4 regions of the Alistipes provencensis genome follow, and region 3 is predicted to be linked to each of the others. Evidence: riboswitches for the same ligand, from Rfam matches in the RefSeq annotation. Region 3 holds a riboswitch; each other region holds the start of a gene.

Region 1 (5,292 bases), 650 kb from region 3:
TTAAGGTTTTATTCAGGATCGTTTTGGATTCACCGGATGGTGATCGTGCCGTTGTCCGCCTGATCGTATTCGAACGGGGTGATCTTTTGCAGCGCCCGCAGGGCGTAGTCCAGTCCCATGGCGACGGGAATCTTGCCGCGGATGATGTCCAGCCGGGGGCTCGCCGTCTTTTCGACGACGATCTTCACGCCGTAGAGACTTTCGAGCCGTTCGATGATCTCCCCGAAATTATGCCCCGCAAGGTTGAATATCCCCTCCGGCCAGAGGTAGTCGTCGCTGTTGTCGATGCTCCGCAGGGCGAGGCGGTCGCCGCTGAGGCTGACGAAATCGTTGGTGTTCATCACGATCTCGTCGCCCCGGGTGAGCTTGTTGGTGACCCGGAGTTTTCCCCGCAGCAGCGCCGTGGAGAAATCGCGGGAGGTTTCGTCGGCCGCGACGTTGAATTTCGTGCCCAGCACCTCGACGTCGCAGGCGAAGGTCTCGACGACGAACGGGTGCGCGGCGTCGTGGTCCACGTCGAACATCGCCTCGCCCGAGAGTTTCACCCGGCGGGTCTTGCCGAAACGCACGGGGTAGTCCAGCCGGGCCCCGGCATTGAGGCAGACGGTCGTGCCGTCCTGCAGCGTGACGTCCACCCGCTGTCCGGCAGGGGCGGCGATCGAGAGATACTGTTTGGCGGTGTTTTCGATGACCACGCTCCGGGAGGCGTACCAGCTCCCGGCGATCAGCAGCAGCGCGGCTGCGGCCTGCATGCAGCGGCGCACAGCCGGCAGGCGGAGCCATTGCGGGCGCGCAACGGGTATCGGCCGGCTGACGGGGCGGGGTGCGTTGACGAGGGTGGTATTGTGGACGAACCACAGGGCGTTCAGCTCCTGTTGGTGTTCGGGATCGGCTTGCAGCCAATCCACGACGGCCTGTTCCTCCGCATCCGAGGTCCGGCCGTCGATATATTTGTATAACAACTCTTTCTCCATACATCCATAAGGTGCGTGGGCGCGCCGGATGGACACGAAAAAAAGGCGGTTCGGGTTAAATAAATTTTATTAAAAACGCATCTCGCTGAGAAACAGCGCAATCAGCCAGACCGGAAGATAGTCTTTCAGGGCCTCCCGCATGATGCCCAGCGCCCGCTGGATGGCGGCTTTGACGTTGCGGACGCTGATGCCTGTGGCGTCGGCGATTTCCTGATAGGTCCTGCCTTCGAAACGGCTGGCGACGAATATTCCCCGCATCGGTTCGGGCATGCGGCCGATCTCCTCCTGCACGATCGCGGCGACCTCCGAGGCGAAGAGCTGTCCGGGATCGCAGGCCTCCAGCGCCGCGATGCGGGCCTGAATGCTGTGGTAAGCCGTCGTGTGGATTTTCTGCCGGATGTTCAGCCGGTTCTTCTCGTTGCGCAGCCACTCCAGACAGCCGTGCTTCACGGCGCCCAGCACATAGGCGGGGACGCTGGCGCTGATGTTCAGTTCCGCGCGGTGTTCCCAGAAGTAGAGGAAACTGTCGGTCACGATATCTTCCGCCACCATGCCGTCGCGGACGTATGATTGTGCGATACGGATGAAACGCGGCTTGTAATCAGCGTACAGGCCGTCGAAAAATTCGCGGGTGATATGTCGGACCGGGGGCGTCATTCGGGCATATGATTATCCAAAGATATAATTTTTATCCGCATGAAAAAAATCATTTTGCAAAGTGCAAAGAGAAAAGCCGGCCGAAATACTCGGTCGGCCCTTTCGGTTTGAAGCGCGCTGCGGTTATTCGAGCCGCTGGTAATAGTACAGCTCCCGGTCGTCGTCGGCCAGCACTTCGGGGTGCATGATGGCGATCAGGTCGTGCAGGACGACATCGGGGCGCACGACGCCCGATTCCCAGTAGTCGTTGCCGCCCGCGGCGTTGAGCCGTTTGTTGCAGTTGTAGACGGCGCCGGTCTGCACGCACCGCGTTCCGGCGAATTTCGGGTATTGCGATTTCAGTTCGCCGAGCGACGATGCGCCGCCCGCATTAAGCCACATGTCGGCCTGTGCGGTGAGCAGGTAGGCTTCCTCGAGGTCGATCGGCTGCGAGCGGTTCGAGGTGTTTTTCCTGTAAATATAATCCCCGCCTGCGTCGGCTATGAGCCGGGCGACGTAACTTTCGGTCGAGGCCATGAACCACGATCCGGCATAGGGCGTGTTTATCATCACCTTGGGATCGGGAGCCGTGGCCGATGCGACCCGTTTTTTGAGCGCATTGTAGCGTTCGGGAATCGGAGTGAAAACGGCTTCGCCTTTTGTCCGGCTGTCGGTGATCTCCGAGACGGCGACCAGCCATTCGGCCTTGCCGAGTGGCGACTCCTCGAGGTATTCGCCGATGTAGACGAACGGGATTCCCATTTCGCGCAGTTTCGGCTCCATGCCGCTGGCGCCGCTCACGCCGAACAGCAGCACGAGGTCGGGCCTCTGCGCGAGCAGCAGTTCGTAGTCCACATTGCCGTCAAAGCCCACGTCGGCTACCGCGTCGGGGTGTGCCGTGACATAGGCGTTGGTGATGTAGTCCCGGCCGGAAACCCCGACCACGCGGTCGGCCTGTCCCAAGGCGTCGAGCATGGCGATGTAGGTCGAAGACATGCAGACGATGCGTTTCGCCCCGGCTTCGACGCTCTGTCCCGTGAATCCGGCCGGGGGCGTTTCGCCGTTGCGGGCGATGAAGAGCATCGTTTCGGCGTTCTCGGCGCCCTGCCACGGGTTGAAGACTTTCAGCAGGGTGCTCTGCCGCCCTTCGGCGCCGACGATCTCGAAGCCGGAGGCATGCGACGGGGCGTAGAGCGTCTGTGTGAAATCTTTCAGGTCGGCCGTCTGCGATCCGCAGGCCGCGGCCAAGGCCGCCAGAAGCGGCACGAGGAATTTCAGGAGTCTTTTCATTATGCGCTGGGGCAATAGTTCGCTTGGTCAAATCATGGATTCTACAGCCACCATGCAACGAGACGGAATGAAAGCGTGCTTTACATCTGTTGTCCATCCGGGCCCGTTCTCCGCAGGCTGCGAAACCAATCGGTCATGCAAGGCAGGTCTTCTGACTCGTTCCGGTTTCGACGCCTTCCCGGTTATCCGCCAGTGGCTGAAGATTGTCGATCCCTCGTGTGCCCGTTTCCGGACAGGAACTTACAGCAGCGGGAACTGTTGCCGACTTTCACGGCATTCCCTTTTAATCGGTCGGAGGCTGTGGGCCCTCTTGTCGAACCTTTGCGCGGCAAAGATAGTAAAATTTGGAATCCGAAGCGGAAAATGCCGGGAATTTAAAATGAGAAAGCCTCGTAATCGTAGAATTACGGGGCTTTCTCAATACAAGACATATCAGAATCGGACGATGCGAACGGAGATGTCCGTTATCCGGAAGTCGTCTGATGGGGCGGTGATCCCGAATGCAGGGACAGTGTCGAAGATCAGCAACTGGTGGCGGGTATGGCGCGGAGCGTCTGCCGTCGGCAACACGAAGGTCTGGTTTGCGAGCGTGACCGTGGCTGAGCCGCTCCATTTCAGATTGAGATAGATTGCGCCGAACTCGATCTTTCCGGCTGCGATGCTTTCGGCTGCGATTTTTGCCGTATCCCGGCCTGCCGACAGGTAGAGCGTTTCGCCCTTGCCCCGGAAATCCGGAGCGAGCAGGTCGGTCGATACATAGTCGATGCCGGCGTTGTTGATCCGGTCGAAATGTTCGAAATCGTCGGCGTGGGATTCGGTTTCGAGTCCGTCGGCCTTGGCCCGTGATACATGGCTGAAATACTCTTCCTCCCCGAACCGCGTCGCACTGATCGCCATGATGGTGCCTCCGAGCGATGCGATGTGTTCGTAGGTGCTCTGGTAGAGGATGCCCATGAGCGGGATGTCCCGGATGCCCATTTCAAGGCGGATGTGGTCGTTGGCGTCGTTGTTTGAGGTGACGATGTAGCCTCCGCGGCCGAATACCCGGTCGGCAATGGCTATCAGCCGCGGATAGACCCAGTCGGGGGTGACTTTTTTCGGCTCGATGAACGTGCGCAGCCCGCAGTTGCGGCACTCGGTGCAGAACTCTTCGAGGGTGAGCACCCGGGTTCGGTATTCGGGCCGTGCAGCTTTGAGGAGAAAACTGTCGCGGAGCTCCGCATAGCTAATGTCCGAGACAGCAACTTCTTCGGGCACGGGGCGGCCGTCGTTGTAGGTGAATGTGCGTGTCAGATTGGCGTCGTGGACGGCCACGAGTATGCTGTCGGAGGTCCAACGGACGTCGGTCTCGATGCAGTCGAACCCGGCCCGTGCGGCGAGTTGGATGGCCTCGCGTGAGTTCTCGCCCGACAGGGTACAGTGCATGGTCGCACCCCGGTGGGCTATGAAATGCCGTCCGGTTTCCGTCGGGGTTCCGGAGCATCCTGCCGCGATCCACGACAGCAGGAGTAATATCGACAGCCTGCTTTTTAGCATGACTGTTATTTTGAATTGTACGGGCCGTGGATGGACGCCACCTTGTATTCGAAGTCGGTGTCGTCGAGCATGTAGACATAGTATTCCGCACCGCCCGGGGCGACCCGCACGACGATGTGCCCGTTGTACCCGGCGACGTTTTTGTAAAGCGCTGCGTTCTCGGTAAGGGCCTCCGGGTGTATGTTGGTACTGAAGATATCCTTGGTCCAAGCATAGGGGTGGGTGGCGAAACTGCCGTTGACGATGGAGGTCAGCAGGGGAATGTCCGGCTGCTTTTTGTAGAAAGCCTGATTGATGATCACCCGCGGTGAAAATTCACAGTTCTGCATCTGGCTGCCCCAGGCGTTGTTGCTCAAGTGGTGGTGTGCCTTGAACACCTCGAGGCCTCCCTTGGGAATGAAGTCGCGGTAATAGTAGGCTACCCGGTTCTGGGGGCCGGAAGTGAGGTCGCCGCAGGCGATGTAGTCGAATTTTCCGTAGCTCAGGTGGAATCCGCAGGATGCAGGATTACCCTTGCCTGCATTGGCGTTGATGACAGCGCCCTTTCCGGTGGAGGAATCGAGGTTCCAGACATAGCCGTTGGCTACGATGTTGAAGATGCGGAAATCGGGATACTTGCTTTTGTCCTTCAGGAGCGTAATCTGTTCTTCGCCTGTGCGAAACCGGTCGGCTGTCATGCCCTTGTTCGCTACGGCCCACTTGACGAACACCTGCCAGTCGCCGGCGAGTTCCCCATCCATCTCGGGGATGGTCGTGTCTTCATTGTAGTCGGGATAGCCCATGTCCAGCACCCGGCCGAACGGAACCTCGCCGTAAAGAGCCATGAGTCCGGCGAGACGGTAACCGTTCGGCGAGG
Region 2 (5,292 bases), 2.0 Mb from region 3:
GCCGTCGCCCCGTGGCCTATGCCGCCGTGGTGCTGGCCGGGCAGGAACAGAAGGGCGCTTCGACCGATTCGCTGGGGAAATTCCGCATCGAGCGGGTGAAGCCCGGCATCTGGCGGCTGGCGGTCTCGTCGGTGGGCTACAAGAGCGTCACGACGGCCGAGTACATGGTGTCGGCCGCCACGCCCTTCATCGAGGTCGAACTGGAGGAGGATGCCGAACAGTTGGAGGCCGTGACGGTGCGTCCGTCGCCGTTCCGGGCTACGGTCGAGAGCCCCGTGAGCCTGCGGGTGATCGGCCTGCAGGAGATCGAGAAGAGTCCCGGTTCGAACCGCGACGTGTCGCGCATCGTGCGCTCCTATCCCGGCGTGGCCTTTTCGCCCGTGGGTTACCGCAACGACCTGATCGTGCGCGGCGGAGGTCCTGCGGAGAACCGTTTTTACATGGACGGGATCGAGATTCCCAACATCAACCATTTCGCCACGCAGGGCGCCACGGGCGGCCCGGTGAGCATCGTCAATGCCGACCTCGTGCGCGAGATCAGTTTCTACACGGGGGCTTTCCCCGCCGACCGGGCCGGGGCGCTGAGTTCGGTGCTGGATTTCCGCCTCCGCGACGGCAATGCCGAGAAGCAGACTTTCAAGGCCACGCTCGGGGCCTCGGAGGTGGGGCTGAGCGGCAGCGGCCACATCGGTGACAAGACCACCTATCTGTTTTCACTTCGCCAGTCCTACCTGCAACTGCTGTTCAAGATGCTGGGGCTGCCGTTCCTGCCCAACTACATCGACGGGCAGGTGAAGGTCAAGACGCGCCTTTCGGAGCACGACGAACTGACGGTGCTGGCTCTGGCCGGCTTCGACAACATGAAGCTCAACGTCGACGAAAAGGGCGAGGACGCCGAATACCTGCTGAGCTACCTGCCCCGCATCCGGCAGGAGACCTTCACGGTGGGGGCTTCGTGGCGCCACTATGCCGGCCGCCATGTGCAGACCGTGACGCTGAGCCACAACTACCTGAACAACCGCAATCTGAAATACTTGCGCAACGACTCCTCGTCGGAGGACAACCTGACGCTCCGGCTGCGCTCCGTGGAGCAGAAGACCACCTTGCGGGCCGAGAACCGCTCCTATCTGGGTCGCTGGACCGTCCGCGAGGGTGTCGAGGTGAACTATTCCGATTACACGAACCGCACGCTGCAACGGCTCTTTACCGACCGGACGCAGTTGTCGGACTACAATACGCAGTTGGGAATCGTCGGCTGGGGGCTTTTCGCCGGGGCCGAATACGCCTCGGCCGACAAGCGGTTCACCGCTTCGGCGGGGCTCCGGGCCGACGGGTGCGATTACTCGGGGCGCATGGCCCGGCCGTGGAACCAGCTTTCGCCGCGGGCCTCGGTTTCCTATGCGCTGGCTCCGGCGTGGTCGGTCAGCGGCAGTGCGGGGCTCTACTACCAGTTGCCGGCCTATACGGCGTTGGGATTCAAGGAGGAGGGTGAGTTGGTGAACAGGTCGCTCGACTACATGCGGGTCGGGATTTTCAGCGCGGGCGTCGACTGGCGGCTGCGCGACCGGCTGATCGTCTCGGTCGAGGGATTTTACAAACGCTACGGGGACGTGCCCCTGTCGGTCACGGACGGGATTCCGCTCTCGTGCAAGGGCAACGACTACGGCGTGGTGGGCAATGAGGAGTTGGTCTCCTCGGCGCAGGGACGCGCCTACGGTGTGGAAGCGATGGCCCGCTGGCAGATTCCGGGACGCGTGAGCGTCGTGGGGTCGGTGACCCTCTTCCGCTCGGAGTACCGCAACGACCGCTCGGCCCCGTGGATTGCTTCGGCGTGGGACAACCGCTTCGTGGTCAACGTCAGCGGCACCTACGACCTGCCGCGCCACTGGAGCGTCGGGGCGAAGCTGAGCGCTGTGGGCGGTGCACCCTACACGCCTTATGACGAGGATAAATCGTCGCTCGTCGAGGCGTGGGATGCTCAGGGGCGGCCTTATTACGACTATTCGAAATACAATGCCGGACGGCTCGATGCCTTCGCCCAGTTGGACGTGCGCATCGACAAGGTCTTCTATTTCCGCCGCTGCATGCTGGGTATTTACATCGACCTGCAGAACGTCGCAGGCGGCAAGCTCCGCCAGCCCGACGTGCTGATGTCCACGGGTGAGATCGAGAATCCCTCGGCCCCGGCCGCCGAGCAGCGTTACCGCATGAAACGTCTCGAACAGGTCAGCGGCACGCTCCTGCCCTCGCTGGGCGTCACGGTCGAGTTCTGACCCGCCCGGCTAAGAGCCGGGTTTTAGGGGCGGTGGCCGGTTGTCACGTTTCCGGTTCGGTTCTGCGCTGCATGGGTAAAGGCAATGGACGGTTACCACGTTTTCGGCCCGGTTCTGCGCCTCTCCGCCTCCTCGCTGCGACGGGTAGATACGCAAAAAAACAGCAGGGAATCGTCACGATTGCCTGCTGCCCCCGGAGGTTGCCCTCCTAAAACTACTAACCCAAACTTAAATAAATGAAGAAACCTCACTGCGGTTGCTGTGCCGCAGTTGATTGAAGTAATCGCAAAGCCCGTGCCAAAGTCGGAGAGCGGTTGTTTGAAAACCGTCGTCCGGGGCTGAAAAGGCTTTTTACGCGACTTTGAGGCCCTCTGGGCAAATATTCCGCCGGATTCGCTTGCTTCCCGGCGGGAAAAGCCTATCTTTGTCCCTGCAATGGTTTCCCCGCATGGGGAATTAAAAGGGAATGCCGTGTGAATCGGCAACAGTTCCCGCTGCTGTGAGTCCCGCCCCTCGGGGGCACGAAAGGATGCGACAATCTGAGCCACTGGTGAAAACCGGGAAGGCGCCGCATCCGGGACGAGTCAGAAGACCTGCCGTGCACGATAGAGTGTTTGCTCCTGCGGAGAAAGGGAGCGCCTGACATGCCGCCGGCATTGTGCCTGCGCGCAATTTGTTAACAGCTTTCGCTTTTTTCATCAGCAGCAAACCTCTTCGGACAGACTTTTTACGGTCGGATGAAAAGGTTGTCGCCATGCTTTGCCGGGACTTTCTGTCCCCGCTCCCGCCTGTGCGCATCTGCCGCCGTCGGGAAAGTCGGTCCGGACGGAACAGACAACACCATTTAACTAAAAAACAAAGCATGATGAAAAAGTTATTCGTAATTTGCGTCTGGGCGCTGCTCCTCGGCGGATGTGAAAGCGATTCGGGCAACGGTCCCGACGATGTACCCCCCCCCGCCAATCCCGTCTCCCCGGAACTGAAACAGAAGGCTAAAGATCTCAATGCCGGACTCGTTGCGCTCCGGGAGCTGACCGGTGCGATGTCGCGCTCGGCGGTCGGTGCCGTGACGGAGGGCGAAACGGGAACGCTCGTCGCGTTCCGCGACGGTACGGAGGTGACCGTCGCCTGCGATGCGGAGGCTGCCGAAGCCCCGCTGATCGGGATTGCCGCCGCTGAGGATATTTATTACTGGACGCTTGCCGCCGAAAAGGATGCGCCGTGGCTGAAAGACGCTTCGGGTGCACGGATGCCCGTTTCGGGCGCCGTGCCGGTGACGGATGTCGACGACAAGGGTTACTGGACCGTGACGACGGGCGAGGCGGCGCCGTGGCGGATCATGGATGCCGCCGGGGAGCCGATCGAAGCGTCGGAGGAGGTGCAGGTGGTTCTGTTCCGTTCGGTGACGACGGCGGAGGGCCGTGTGAAAGTCACGCTGACCGACGGCGGAGAGCTTTCGGCGGCGAAGGTCGACGACCTGAGCGCCTCGGGAACGGCCAACTGCTATGTGGTTTCGGCTCCGGGAACCTATGCGTTCAATGCGAAAGTGCGCGGTAACGGCGCGGGCGAAGCGGCTTCGGCGGGTTTCGACCCGGCGATCGAGATCGCTGACGGCATGACGGCCGACTGGGTGTGGACCGACCGGGAAGGGCTGGTTTCGGACGTTGCCCTCGATGCGGAGTCCGGGGAGATCGTCTTCACGGTCGGCGAGGGCAAAGGCAACGCGCTGGTCGCCCTCGTGCAGGCGGGTGCGATCGTGTGGAGCTGGCACATCTGGGTGACCGACGCCCCGCAGACGATGGCTTATGAGAACGGCGTGGTCTTTATGGACCGCAACTTGGGCGCCGTGGGAACTGCCGTCGGCAGTACGGATGCTTACGGCATGTATTACCAGTGGGGGCGCAAGGACCCGTTCTACTGGGGTGAAACGACTGAAGTGCCGGCAAGTTCGGCGGCTTTCAGCGAAGCCAAAAGGCTTACCGTCGTAAATCCCGCCTATGAGACCCTGATGTGGGGCTTTTCCAAAACTGCTGTGACGCCGGAAGCTGCCGCGGCCAATCCGATGACTTTCTATAACAATACCGTCGGAACAGGTTACAACTGGCTGTCGAAGCCCAGCGCGAAGTTGTGGGGCGAAGCCAAACTGCTCAATGATCCGTGCCCTCCGGGATACAAGGTGCCGGATATAGACGCATGGGAGAATCTGAGTTCGGGACGCGACTACATCGACGGCGTGTCGGCATGGGATGTCGAAAACTATGGCGTGACCTATACCTACAACGGGCAGACGGCTTGGTATCCGGGGCAGGGCTACCGCATGTACAGTTCCGGGGCCATCGTCGGCCAACGGGCCACGAGTGGCGGTTCGGGCGGTTACTGGTCGTCGAAAGCTACGGCGGCCAAGTCCTATTATCTGTTTATCAAGAAGCAGCTCAGCTCCTCCTCCGGGTCGATCAATCCGGAACTGGACACACATCGCTCCTACGGTTATACGGTGCGCTGCTGCAAGGAGTAGCGACGTGATATAATGAAAAATGCAGGGCTCCGAAAGGGCCCTGCATTTTGTTTTTCGGGTGGACGGCCTACCGGAATACACCCGTATAGGTCGAGGGCGAGAGGGCCCGCAGCTCCGCTTTGACCGATTCCGCCACGTCGAGCGTCTCGATGAACGCCGCGATCGATTCGCGGGTGATGTGGGCGTTGGTGCGTGTGAGGGCTTTCAGCGCCTCGTAGGGCTTCGGGAAACCTTCGCGGCGCAGGATGGTCTGGATGCCCTCGGCCACGACGGCCCAGTTGTTCTCCAGATCGCGTTCCAGAGCCTCGGGGTTGAGGATCACCTTGTTGAGCCCCTTCATCAGCGACTGCAGGGCGATCACCGCGTGGGCCATCGGCACACCGATGTTGCGCAGGACGGTCGAATCCGTCAGGTCGCGCTGCAGGCGCGAAACGGGGAGTTTCGATGCGAGGTGTTCGAAAACGGCGTTGGCGATGCCGAAGTTGCCCTCGGCGTTCTCGAAGT
Region 3 (5,292 bases):
GACTGGGTATTCTACCATACGCAGACTCCGACCGACTACACCTCGACCTGCTATTACTATTACGACAACGTGCTGATGGCCCGGTTCGCCGAGTTGCTGGGCCGCGACGGCGAACGTTACGCCCGCAAGGCCGAACAGTTGCGCGAACTGATCAACACGAAGTACTACGATGCCGAAAAGGGCCTCTATGCCAACGGTTCGCAGGCCGCGCAGGGCGTGGCGCTCTACATGAATATCGTTCCCGAGGGCGATGCGCAGCGTGTGGCCGACAACCTCGACCGCATGATCGCCGAGAACAACTATTTCCTCGATTTCGGGACCATCGGCAGCAAGACCGTGCTGCGCATGCTCACCCGCTACGGTCATGTCGAAACGGCTTACAGGATGGCCTCCCAGACCGAGGCGCCTTCGTGGGGCTGGTGGGTCAGCCAAGGTTTCACGACGCTAGCCGAGACGTGGACGCTTTCGCCCGAGTGGCGCGACGCCTCGATCAATCACGTCTTTCTGGGCGACGTCGCCGCGTGGTATGTCAACGATCTGGCGGGCATCAACTTCGATCCGGCGGCTCCCGGGTTCGAACGCATCGTCATCGCTCCCCATTTCGTCGGGGCGCTCGACTGGGCCGCGGCATCCTACGACTCGGTGCGCGGCGAAATCCGCTCGGAGTGGCGGCGCAGCGGCGGCCGCGTGACGCTGAAGGTCACCGTACCGGCCAACACGACGGCCGACATCCGGATCGACGGTGAGACCGTCGCCACGGTGGCCGGCGGTGTTCATGAATTCAGGTTCTGATACACCCGGCTGAAAAAGAGCGGCAGACTTCGGAAAGTCTGCCGTTCTTTTTTGTTTCGGGGGCCTTGTCAGAGGTTTTCGTCCTCGAAAGCGAACACCTCGGTCGAGACCTCGCCCAGCGGTCCGGAGTTCTGGCTGATGCCGGTCTGGACCTTGATGAAGTCGATGTATTTGAGGTTGGCGGCGCTGCCGTCCGCATTCACCGCGTTGGCGATCTTGAAATAGTTTTTGCGCTGGTCGCCGTCGGAGACATTTCCCGCAGCCTGATCGCTGCCTGCATTGTCGGCATAACCCCAGTCGTAGGGGTTGTTGTAGTAGTCGCCCGTGATCGGATGGCGCGTCGTGTTGGCGGCCAGCCGCGTGCCGTAGAGCGTGTAGCTCTCCATGTCGATCCACCCCGGGTAGTAGCCCTGCTCGTGGCTGCTGTTCCGCTCGACCGTGCCCGCGTTGCCGCGGTTGTCCTTCCATTGGATGCCCGTATTGTCGCTCTTCGGGCGGTAGTAGGTCATGGCGTAGGACGTGAGCGTCTCCGGCTTGCCGTATTCCGAACCTTTGAGCTCGTACCATTCGTCGTCGGGAAGCCCGTTGCCGTTGGTGTCCTGCATGACCCATACGATGCCCGGTTCGGACGACTGGGCGAACTGGTTGCCCGCGATCGAGAAGTCGTTACCGCCCTTGTTTTCGATGCTGTGGTCGAAGCCCACGACGATATAGCCGCCCCATGCCCCCAGCGACACATAGTAGTTCTTTTTCTCCCCGGCGTTTTGCCGGAGCAGTTCCTGAGCTTTGGATGCGGCGGCGTCCGCCGAAGTGATGTCTTTGAAAACGCTTTCGTTGATGAACTGTCCCGGCGCCGGGGTGTATTCGTAGACCTTGTCCGAAAACCGACTGGTTCCGCCGGAACGCTTGTGCGACATTTCGTCGCCGCAGCAGGTCACCACGGCGGTGGCCGTCGCGGTCTCTCCGTCGTCGTCGGTAACCTTCACCGTGACCGTATATTCTCCCTCGGCCGCAGGGGTGAAGGCAAAGACCTCTTTGTCCCCTTTTTCGGGCCGGTCTTTTACGGTCCATTCGAACGTCGGATTGTGGAAATGTTCGAGGACGGGACGCAGATAGAGCGTGCGGTCCTGCGATACGTTCCGGGCACCTTCCTTGCCGAACCGGAGGGAGGGCGCCGGGAAAACGGCTGTTACCGTGAAACGCTCCACGACCCGGATCGTGATGCTCTCCGGTTCGGATTTGCCGTCCTCGTTTTCCGCATTGAGCGTCAGTTGAAAATTGGCCAATTCTTCCGGCGTGAACGTGTAGGTGGCGTCGGTCCCCACCGTTTCGCCGTCGAGCGTCCACACGAAGGTCGCTCCGTCGCCGTTGGCGATCGTGGGGGCGATCGTGGTTTCACGGCCGATCTCCACCTCCATCACCTTGTCGTCGCCGACGGGGAACGAGATCACCGGGGGTTGCAGCCGGTTGACCTCGATGCGCAGCTCCTCCGAGGCCGATCCGTTCGGGTTCTCGACGCGGAACGTGAGGTAGTAGACGCCCGCTTCCCGGGCCTCGAACGTGAAGGTCGGGCCGGAGCCGGCCGGTTCGTCGTCGAGGAGCCATGTGTAGACGGCGCCTTCGGCGTTCCCGACCGTCGGGGCGATCGTCACCGATTTGCCCACTTTTACCGGGTAGACGCCTTCGGGATTGTCCAGCGTGATGACGGGTTTGGCCCCGCCGTCGGTGATTACGCCGTCCTTGTTGCAGGATGCGAGCAGTGCCAGAAAGAGCGCCGCCGTTGAAAAACAGAGATTCCGGATCATATGGTTTGCCATTTTTACAGTCGTATGCGCTGGGGTCCGGGACGATATAGACTGAACGGGAACGCTGTACGACGAGGCTGCCATTCGATCTCTGCCCGAAACCCGCGGGTGCGAATCCATGTCAAGGCAGGTCTTCTGACTCGTCCCTGTTGCCGCGCCTTCCCGGCTTTTGAGCCAGTGGCAGCGAATGCGGCAACCGTCGTCTCCCGCAGAGGGGAGGGGACTTACAGCAGCAGGTACTGTTCCGGATTCTCACCGGATTCCCTTTTCATCGGCCGGGGCGCGTGCTGCGCCCGATCCGAAACCTTGCGGGGGCAAAGATACGGGAAAATCCGTAAAAAGCCGCATCGTTGTGCGGCTTTTTACGGATTCCGGTCGTGGAGGCGGAGCCTACCACATGTAGAGCACCATGTCGCCCGGGTCGAGCGTCAGCGTGCGCTGGTCGTTCGAGGCGAGCTGTACGGAGCCGTCCTTGCGGATGCGGCGTACATGCGGCTGCGTGCCGATGTTGAGGTAGCATTTTTCGTTGATGCTGGTGTTGACCACCATCATGAAGTGGTAGTCGTGGTTCTCGAAGAACGAAACGCACGCCGTGTTGGTGTCGCGGCCTACCGACAGTTCGGTGATCTCGGCGGGCAGTGCGCCCAGCGCATGGGTGTCCAGCGGCAGCGGGGTGCCCATGTGGTAAACGCCCGTCACCTTGTTGCCCTTGAATACCCATGCCAGCCGCTGTACCTCGTCGAGCAGCGACTTCACGAGGTCGTAGGTCTCGGTGCGGGTGCCGTCCTCGGCGATCGGGCCGTTGCGGTATTTCCAGATTTCGGGGTCGGCCACCGTCGGAGTCCAGTAGGTGAAGCACTGAAGGGCCTGTGTGCCGTAGGCGAGGTTGCTGTAAGCCTGAAGGCGCAGGTCGTCGAGGGTCGGCTGCGGGTAGCTGGTGTGGGGTACGGTGAGCATGAAGCTCCAGAACTCCATTCCCGAGCGGAGCGCCCGGTCGCGGACGATCTCCAGACACTGATACCATTCGCCGAGGATTTGCCGCGGACTGTCCGCGACGTTCGGGTCCTTGATGATCGGGTATTTGTCGAACGAGAGGAACGTGATTTCGGGAACCTCGGCCATGTAACGGTCGATGTACTCGTTGTAGTCCTTCACGCCGAGGGCCGCATAGTGCTCGGGGCCGCCCGTGGGGAAGATGTTGGCATAGCAGATGTGGTTTCTGTCCACATGCTGGATGTCGGACATCATTTTGGACATGTTTGCGAACTGCGTCGGGTGGGGTTCGTCCATGACGAAGTATCCGGCCAGCGCAGGATGGCTCTTCAGCCGGTTTACGGCATCGAGACGCTTGCTTTCCGTATAGAGTTCATCGCACTCGACGATAAGCTTGATATTGGTTTTGGCGGCGTAGTCGAGGCACTTGAGGGCTGTCTCGACGTTGCCCATGCGCGAATAGTTGAGCGTGATGCCCATCTGCTCGGCCTCTTGGAAGCGCTCGACGCTGGCGAACGACGAACGCACGCCGTGCCATGCCACTACGGGAATCTTCTCCGAGGCGGGGATTTGCGTGGGGTAGTCGTTCGATTTGCCGCCGTCGTCGTCCTTGCAGCCGGCAAGGGCTGCGAGCGATCCGGCGATCAGGGCGGTCATAAGGAGATGTTTCATGGTTGAATTGAGGTATTGGGATTAATACTTGAAGATGTAACGGTAGCGGAAGCGGTCGCCCGGGGCCGAATCGCCGTCGCGCATGCATTCGCGGATGTCGCCGTCGGCGACGGCGTTGTCGATCCACTTGAAATCGACCGTGAAGTCCCTCACATCGGTGATGCCGAGCTCCGAGAGCGGGATGGCGATCTCCATCTGGTTGCCCGAGACGGCGTAGTCGACCGTCGCGGCCTCCTCCCAGTCCCAGCCGCCCTTCGAACGCTGGAGCGTGGTCCGGTTCTCGCCGACGACCCGGTTGTTGACCACCCATTGGAATCCTTCCCACGCGGGAGCCGTACTGCCCTTCACCGAGATGAAGAGCCGCATCCAGTTGCGGTCGGTGCGGGGCGTGATGGGTTCGGCGGTCTCCACATGGAAGAAGAGCGACTTGCAGTCCGTGGCGACCTTGGCATAGCAGATGTCGTTGCGCCCGGTGTTGTTCGTGAGGCTGATGTTCTTGTAGCCGAAGCCCCAGTGGTTGCGCGGCCGGGTGTCGCCCTTGTAATCCTTGTAGCGGGTTCCGAGGTCCGTCCAGTCGTCGAACTTGCCGTCGACGGCGATCTCGTGAATCTCCTTTACCGGCTCGACCGGCGTGACGCCCTTGTAGCGGCGCACATAGTCGGCCATATAGTAATAGTAGACGTCGGTGAAATCGTCGGCGCAGGGCTCGATGTCGCGGCTGAACTCGTGGTTGTAGCAGTCGATGAACGTGGCGCCCGTGTTTCCCTGACGCTGGGCCACCCACTCGTTCCATCCCGTGAGGAAGATCAGGTCGGGGTCGCATTCGAGGGCCCGTTCGAACTGCTGTTTGAAATAGGTTCCCGCGGCGCGCTGTTCGGCCGTGGGGTTCGCGGGCTGGTGGCCGCCGTAGCCGTTGGGCGAATTGCCCGTGTAGCTGCGGCCGATGTTCCAGACCGGGTGGCTGGCCACCATGACGGGCATCTCCTCCTTCACGTTGCGCTGCGGCGAAAATTCGCCCCATGCCCAGCGG
Region 4 (5,292 bases), 820 kb from region 3:
GCTGCACCGGGATAGCCCCGCTCGGAATTGTAGAAATATCCCTTCGCCTGCCATTCTCCGCGCTTTACCTTGCCGAAAAGAGCAGCCTCGGCGCGAAGAAACCAGACATCCCCGTTGCGCCTGACTTCGGTGGTGTCATAGCCGCCGTCCTTATGGTAGCGAAATTTGTATTTGCCGGAAGTGTTCAGGTATTCGATATTGGCCGACGACGAAAGGTTTTCGCTGATCCGGTGCTCCCAAAGGGCGGAAACGTCGATAAGGTCGAAGGAACCGCCTTTGAGTTTCACATTGAAACGGTTTCTGCGTCCGCTCTCGAAAACAGGTCTGCGCGTCACCATATATACCGCACTTGCCGAGGCGAAATCGCGTGCGGACTGGAATATGTCGCTTTTCTGGCCGTTATAAACGGATACCAATTCCATGTTGTCGAGCGAGAATTTACCGAGGTCCACCGTCCCGTTCTGAGCATTGCCGATCTGTATGCCGTCGTAGAATACCCCCACATGCTGGCTGCCCATACTACGGATGTTAACGGTTTTCAATCCCCCGATACCTCCGTAGTCCTTTATCTGCACACCGGAAAAATAGCGCAACGCATCCGATACGGAGTGTGAGTTGAGCCTTTGCAGCTTCTCGCCGGAGAGGATCTGTGCCGGGACAATAGCCTTGTTCTGCTTTCCGAGCACCGTCACCTCGTCAATGGCCAAAACCCGGACCGAATCCGGGATTTGACCTTTTTCGGCCTCTTGAGCATTGGTAGTGCCGAAGGCGAGAAAGATGTACAGTACTGAAATTACCGATATTCTTTTCACTTCGTGATAGCGCTTGTTAATTAAGGAGTGCCGGGATTTTCTTACCCCGGCACTCCGGGTGTTGTCGCAAATGAGGGCCGGTTATTCGAACCTCACCGCCAGATCGTCCCACGCAAAATATGCCGGCTGGCTGAACCCATAACCGTTATCGCTGTCGCCTGTGACGTTGAATTCGATGCGGCTGACTTTTCCGAGTTCGGAAAGATCCCATTTCTGCCAGTCGATGACGCAGCAGCGACGCTACCACTCGACGGTAATGTCATCCACTGCATAATACGCAGGCAGCGAGTAACCGTAACCGTTATCGGCGCCGCCAGCCTGGTTCAGCCGAAGCGAAACGATCGGCCCCAGTTCGGAAAGATCCCATTTCGTCCATGTTTTCGTGATGGCTTCGGGCGTAGCGAAAATCATCGTAATGGTTTTGATTTCGTTGCCGTCGGCATCGAACCCCGTAGCGTAGAAGGTTACGTCTTTGGTCAGTTCGGGCGACAGTCCGTTGCCGGAGGTAGCAACCGAGTAGAAATAGCAGGTCGAATTGACGTACAGGCTTCGGATCGTCCGTGCTTTATTGTCGGCAAATTCGAGAATGGGACGTCCATCACCGTAAGGAAAGTCAAAATCCAAATAGCCGAATGTCGTCAGGAAATTATCGGAACCATTGCGGCCTCCGCCTGTCATACTATCCTCTACTCCGTCGGGATTGTACACATACAGATCGTATAAATAATTGCCATATTTACTCTGATCCAGCGAATTGGAATTATAGGAGCATACGAACCAAGGATAGCCCCATCCGTTCATGAAGCCGGTAGGACGGCCAGTAGTGAGCTGCGTGGTTTCATCGACCCAGGCATAATCGTCTGGACTCCCTAATTGTGTCGTTGAATATTTTCCGGGGTTATAGTTGCAGGCGACCCATTTGGCCCAGTCGTTACCCTCGAAGGTAATTGTATAGCTATGCGTATCCGCCGCACTTACTGTCAGTTCTGCCATGCACGAGAAATTCCCGGCCATTCCGATCAAGGCGATCACACCCTCCGTTTCTGCATAGCTGTTCGCTTTGGCCGGCGCTACAACCGTCAGTACATTGCCTTCGACCGAAACTTTCCATCCGTCGGGTTTAGTCCATGTCATCCGTTCGACACCCTTGCTCTCGATCGTAAAGGTCTGCGTCTCATCGTAAACGAATATGCCTCTCTTTGCGGAAATCGCGAGATTCAACGCACCTTGCATGGGAATTTCGAGTTTTCCGCCGTCGGCAAGCGTAAAGACCGCCATACCGGGGGTCGAGACCGTATCCACCGACTCGAACATCGAATCGCCATCCGTTCCTTCAGCCCTGACACCCATCGAAGTCCATGTAGTACCATTGTCGATCGACATTTCCCACTCCTTGGTTTCGGTATTGATACGCAATTTCGGGGACACGGCATTCTGTCCGGGGGCGCCGTCCTCACCCTGCGCCTTGATCTTTTCGCCGTCGACCAGTATGAAATCGCCATCGAGCGTCCAGTAATAAAGGCCGTCGCCATCTTTTTTCACCGAGATAGCGGGAGCATCAATTCCATTTTTTCCGTTGGTGATCGTGGCGGTTTCACCATTGGAGAATGTAATTGTGTATCCGTCATTATTTTTGATGACGGAGGTCACAGTTACATTCTTTTGTAAAGCATCGACCAGTTTTTGGAGTGCATAGATATCGGTGTTAGCACTCTTCATGGCCTGCTCCATAGCTTCCATGCGCGAATCGAGGTCATCGACCGCCTTCCACAAATCGTCGTCGTCATACGAGCAGCTCCACATCGCAACGCCGAACAGGGCGATTGCCAAAAGGGTAAATAGTTTTTTCATTCCTGTTGTATTTTAAGTTTGACAAATAAAAAATCAACCGTATCCTTTCGGGATACGGCACAACAGAAATTCAAAACGGATTTACACCTTGGCAAGGCTGTCGGAAGCCTCGTATTAGACCGGAATGCCGGATGCAGGGGAAATCGCAGTTTTGATTTTCACCCGTACACCCGCAGGTTGCAAATCTTATAAAGGCATCGGCAGGTCTTCTGACTTGTTCCGGTTTTACGCCTTCCCAGCCTTGCGGCCAGTGGCAAAGATTGTAAAACCTTTTGCGCCCCATGTCCGGGGCAGGAACTCACAGCAACGGGTATTGTCGCAGATTCTCACTGCATTCCCTTTTCATTCCTCATCGCGCAATCGGCGATTCGGAAACCTTTGCGACGGCAAATATACAAATATTTTTTAATTCGGTATCCTCGATACAAAAAAATGCAATCCTGTATTTTGGGCATTTTACAGTTATGAATCATACTTATCCGATTTGAGATTTTTAAGAATAATTACTTTTTTCTCAATTGCTCTGCATCTTGGAGTAGCTCATACGCTTTGCGCTCCTTGACGGTTGCCTGTTCCAACTGTTCGGCCCGAATTTTCACCCTCGTTTCATACCGTTCGACCCGATTACGAATCGTATCGCGGATGGCCTTGCGCTTGTCTTCGCGGAATATTGCTTCCAATTCCGTCAGTTTCTTTTCTCCGACCCCCCCCCGCACATCTTTACATAACGGTATTTCAGGTCGTTCACGGCCAACAGCCGATTGTTTTCTGAAATTCGGTAGATGAATGCGCCTTGCAGGAAAATACATTACCCGTGCAGGAGCATCGACATACCTACACGCTCGGCATTAAATCCTCGAAAACCTTACTGACAATGTTTGTCAGATCTTCGAACCGGAGAACTCGAAGCCGTTTTTCGAGAACAGAACACCATGTTTCAGGTCAGTATTTCCGCAATATTTATAGCGGATGCCGATACCCTGTTCCCATAATTTGCCGTCCAGTTTGATCGCATCGTAGATTGCGTATCTGGCCTTGTCCGGTTCGCATGGCCGCTCCCTCCGCACGTCGTCTTTCCCGGCGCGGGATATAGCCCGTATTTCCCGGTCAGCTCCCGGCGGACCTTGGCGTTGTGGAGCTTGATATTCTTGTCCGAAATGGTCTGTCCGTCATTTCCGACCTTGTTGTAGACTAGGTGGCAGAGCGGATGGGGCTGGTCGAGGTGGCGCACCAATAAATACTGTGTATCGGTGATACCCATCTTCTGCATATACTCCTTCGCGATCTGCGTCATCAGAGCGTCGGTCATGCGCGGAGCGTCCTTGGGTGAAAAAGAGAGGAGGATATGCCCGACGGTGTTTTTCAGCCGCGGGTTAAGAAAGATCTGGTCTTTGAAGTCCTGCACCATGTTCTTCACTTCCGGGGGCATGACGCCCTCGGCGTCCAGTATCCGGGATTTCGGACTACGTTTGCCGATACAACAAAGGCACGATATTTTCGTTTGTATTGCGAACGAACTCCGCAGGGAGTACCGAGGAAACGACGCAATTTCACACTACACAGCCGGCAGAGCCGGCAAAAGCCCCGCTTAACAATTTGTCGAAACGACGACACGATGCCCGACGGCATTGCGTGCCGACACCCTCGTATGCCCCTGCTCCTTAATTATGCCCGATGAATACGCATTTCGATATATACGGTCTCATGACGACAACCGTCGAACCGCTGCCCTACGTCAGCGAGGGCATTCCGGCGGGATTCCCTTCGCCGGCCGCGGACTATATCGGTGACCGCATCGACCTGAACGAAGTCCTCATCCTGAATCCGGGTGCGACATACTATGCCCGCGTTCGGGATTACTATCTGGTCGAGGAGGAGCTGGAGCAGGGCGACGGCATCCTTTTCGACACGCGGCTCTGCTGACCGTATACCCCGAAAAGAGATGACGGCGTGGCCCGTCAGGCCGAAGTTCAACTACGGAGCCCCTTGCGACGAAAGCATCATAGAGCCGGTCGCGGAAATGCAGAAGCCCGGACTCTGAGCGCAAGGCCGCATGGGCTTCATGCAAAAAGAGGGGAGACCGATAACGGCCTCCCCTCCGGCAATGAGTCGCGTCACTCTTCTAATACATGAACTCTGCCAGTGCTTCGACGAGCAGTTTGAGGAGCTGCTCGGCCGTCAGAGGGTGTGACGATTTTCTGAATATGCGATCCATCTTCGTCCGGAGCAGTTCGAAGAAACGGTTGGCTTCGTGAGGCGGCATTTTCTTGACTGTCATCACCATCAGCCAGAGCGGAACTTCGATATAGGGCGGCTGGATGAAGAGCTCGAGCAGTTCGTCGGAGTGATGCCTGTAATCCAGATAACTGTTTTCACAGACTCCGTACAGCGGCAGAATGATTAACTCGTAGACGTTATGATGCGTTCTGCGCATATCGCCTTCTTCATAATACCATACGTCGATCTTTTTGGCCCCGACTATCCGGTACGGATTATAATTATCCCTGCTCATAGTACGATAAGTTTTAATGAGGACACTATTATCCTAATTAAAGTTACTCATTTCCGAGCAGATGCTGTTGGTCATATAATCGCGTAATTCGCCGCGGGTCGAAAGCCGGCAGAACCG

Evidence for each region. Region 3 has a riboswitch for cobalamin ahead of BN5935_RS09390 (PKD-like domain-containing protein). Riboswitches for the same ligand answer to the same signal wherever they lie in the genome.
Region 1: linked by a shared signal. The riboswitch ahead of BN5935_RS06905 (ABC transporter substrate-binding protein) and the one ahead of BN5935_RS09390 (PKD-like domain-containing protein) in region 3 are both predicted to bind cobalamin.
Region 2: linked by a shared signal. The riboswitch ahead of BN5935_RS01840 (PL29 family lyase N-terminal domain-containing protein) and the one ahead of BN5935_RS09390 (PKD-like domain-containing protein) in region 3 are both predicted to bind cobalamin.
Region 4: linked by a shared signal. The riboswitch ahead of BN5935_RS12730 (PL29 family lyase N-terminal domain-containing protein) and the one ahead of BN5935_RS09390 (PKD-like domain-containing protein) in region 3 are both predicted to bind cobalamin.

What each region holds. Positions count from the first base shown of each region.
Region 1 is NZ_LT559262.1:1,758,821-1,764,112, forward strand. Features, by position in the region: gene BN5935_RS06895 (FecR family protein) at 30-974, opposite strand; gene BN5935_RS06900 (RNA polymerase sigma-70 factor) at 1,044-1,631, opposite strand; gene BN5935_RS06905 (ABC transporter substrate-binding protein) at 1,755-2,900, opposite strand; cobalamin riboswitch at 3,025-3,239, opposite strand; gene BN5935_RS06910 (glycerophosphodiester phosphodiesterase) at 3,333-4,436, opposite strand; gene BN5935_RS06915 (ComEC/Rec2 family competence protein) at 4,442-5,292, opposite strand, start outside.
Region 2 is NZ_LT559262.1:425,673-430,964, reverse strand. Features, by position in the region: gene BN5935_RS01845 (TonB-dependent receptor) at 1-2,273, shown strand, start outside; cobalamin riboswitch at 2,693-2,888, shown strand; gene BN5935_RS01840 (PL29 family lyase N-terminal domain-containing protein) at 3,139-4,788, shown strand; gene purB (adenylosuccinate lyase) at 4,856-5,292, opposite strand, start outside.
Region 3 is NZ_LT559262.1:2,404,185-2,409,476, forward strand. Features, by position in the region: gene BN5935_RS09385 (family 78 glycoside hydrolase catalytic domain) at 1-792, shown strand, start outside; gene BN5935_RS09390 (PKD-like domain-containing protein) at 861-2,597, opposite strand; cobalamin riboswitch at 2,706-2,921, opposite strand; gene BN5935_RS09395 (hypothetical protein) at 2,988-4,262, opposite strand; gene BN5935_RS09400 (glycoside hydrolase family 71/99 protein) at 4,284-5,292, opposite strand, start outside.
Region 4 is NZ_LT559262.1:3,221,767-3,227,058, reverse strand. Features, by position in the region: gene BN5935_RS12735 (TonB-dependent receptor) at 1-707, opposite strand, end outside; gene BN5935_RS15735 (DUF4465 domain-containing protein) at 894-1,037, opposite strand; gene BN5935_RS12730 (PL29 family lyase N-terminal domain-containing protein) at 1,053-2,663, opposite strand; cobalamin riboswitch at 2,846-3,058, opposite strand; gene BN5935_RS12725 (hypothetical protein) at 3,167-3,472, opposite strand; partial or broken gene BN5935_RS12720 (relaxase/mobilization nuclease domain-containing protein) at 3,548-4,092, opposite strand; gene BN5935_RS12715 (S24/S26 family peptidase) at 4,368-4,586, shown strand; gene BN5935_RS12710 (hypothetical protein) at 4,786-5,175, opposite strand.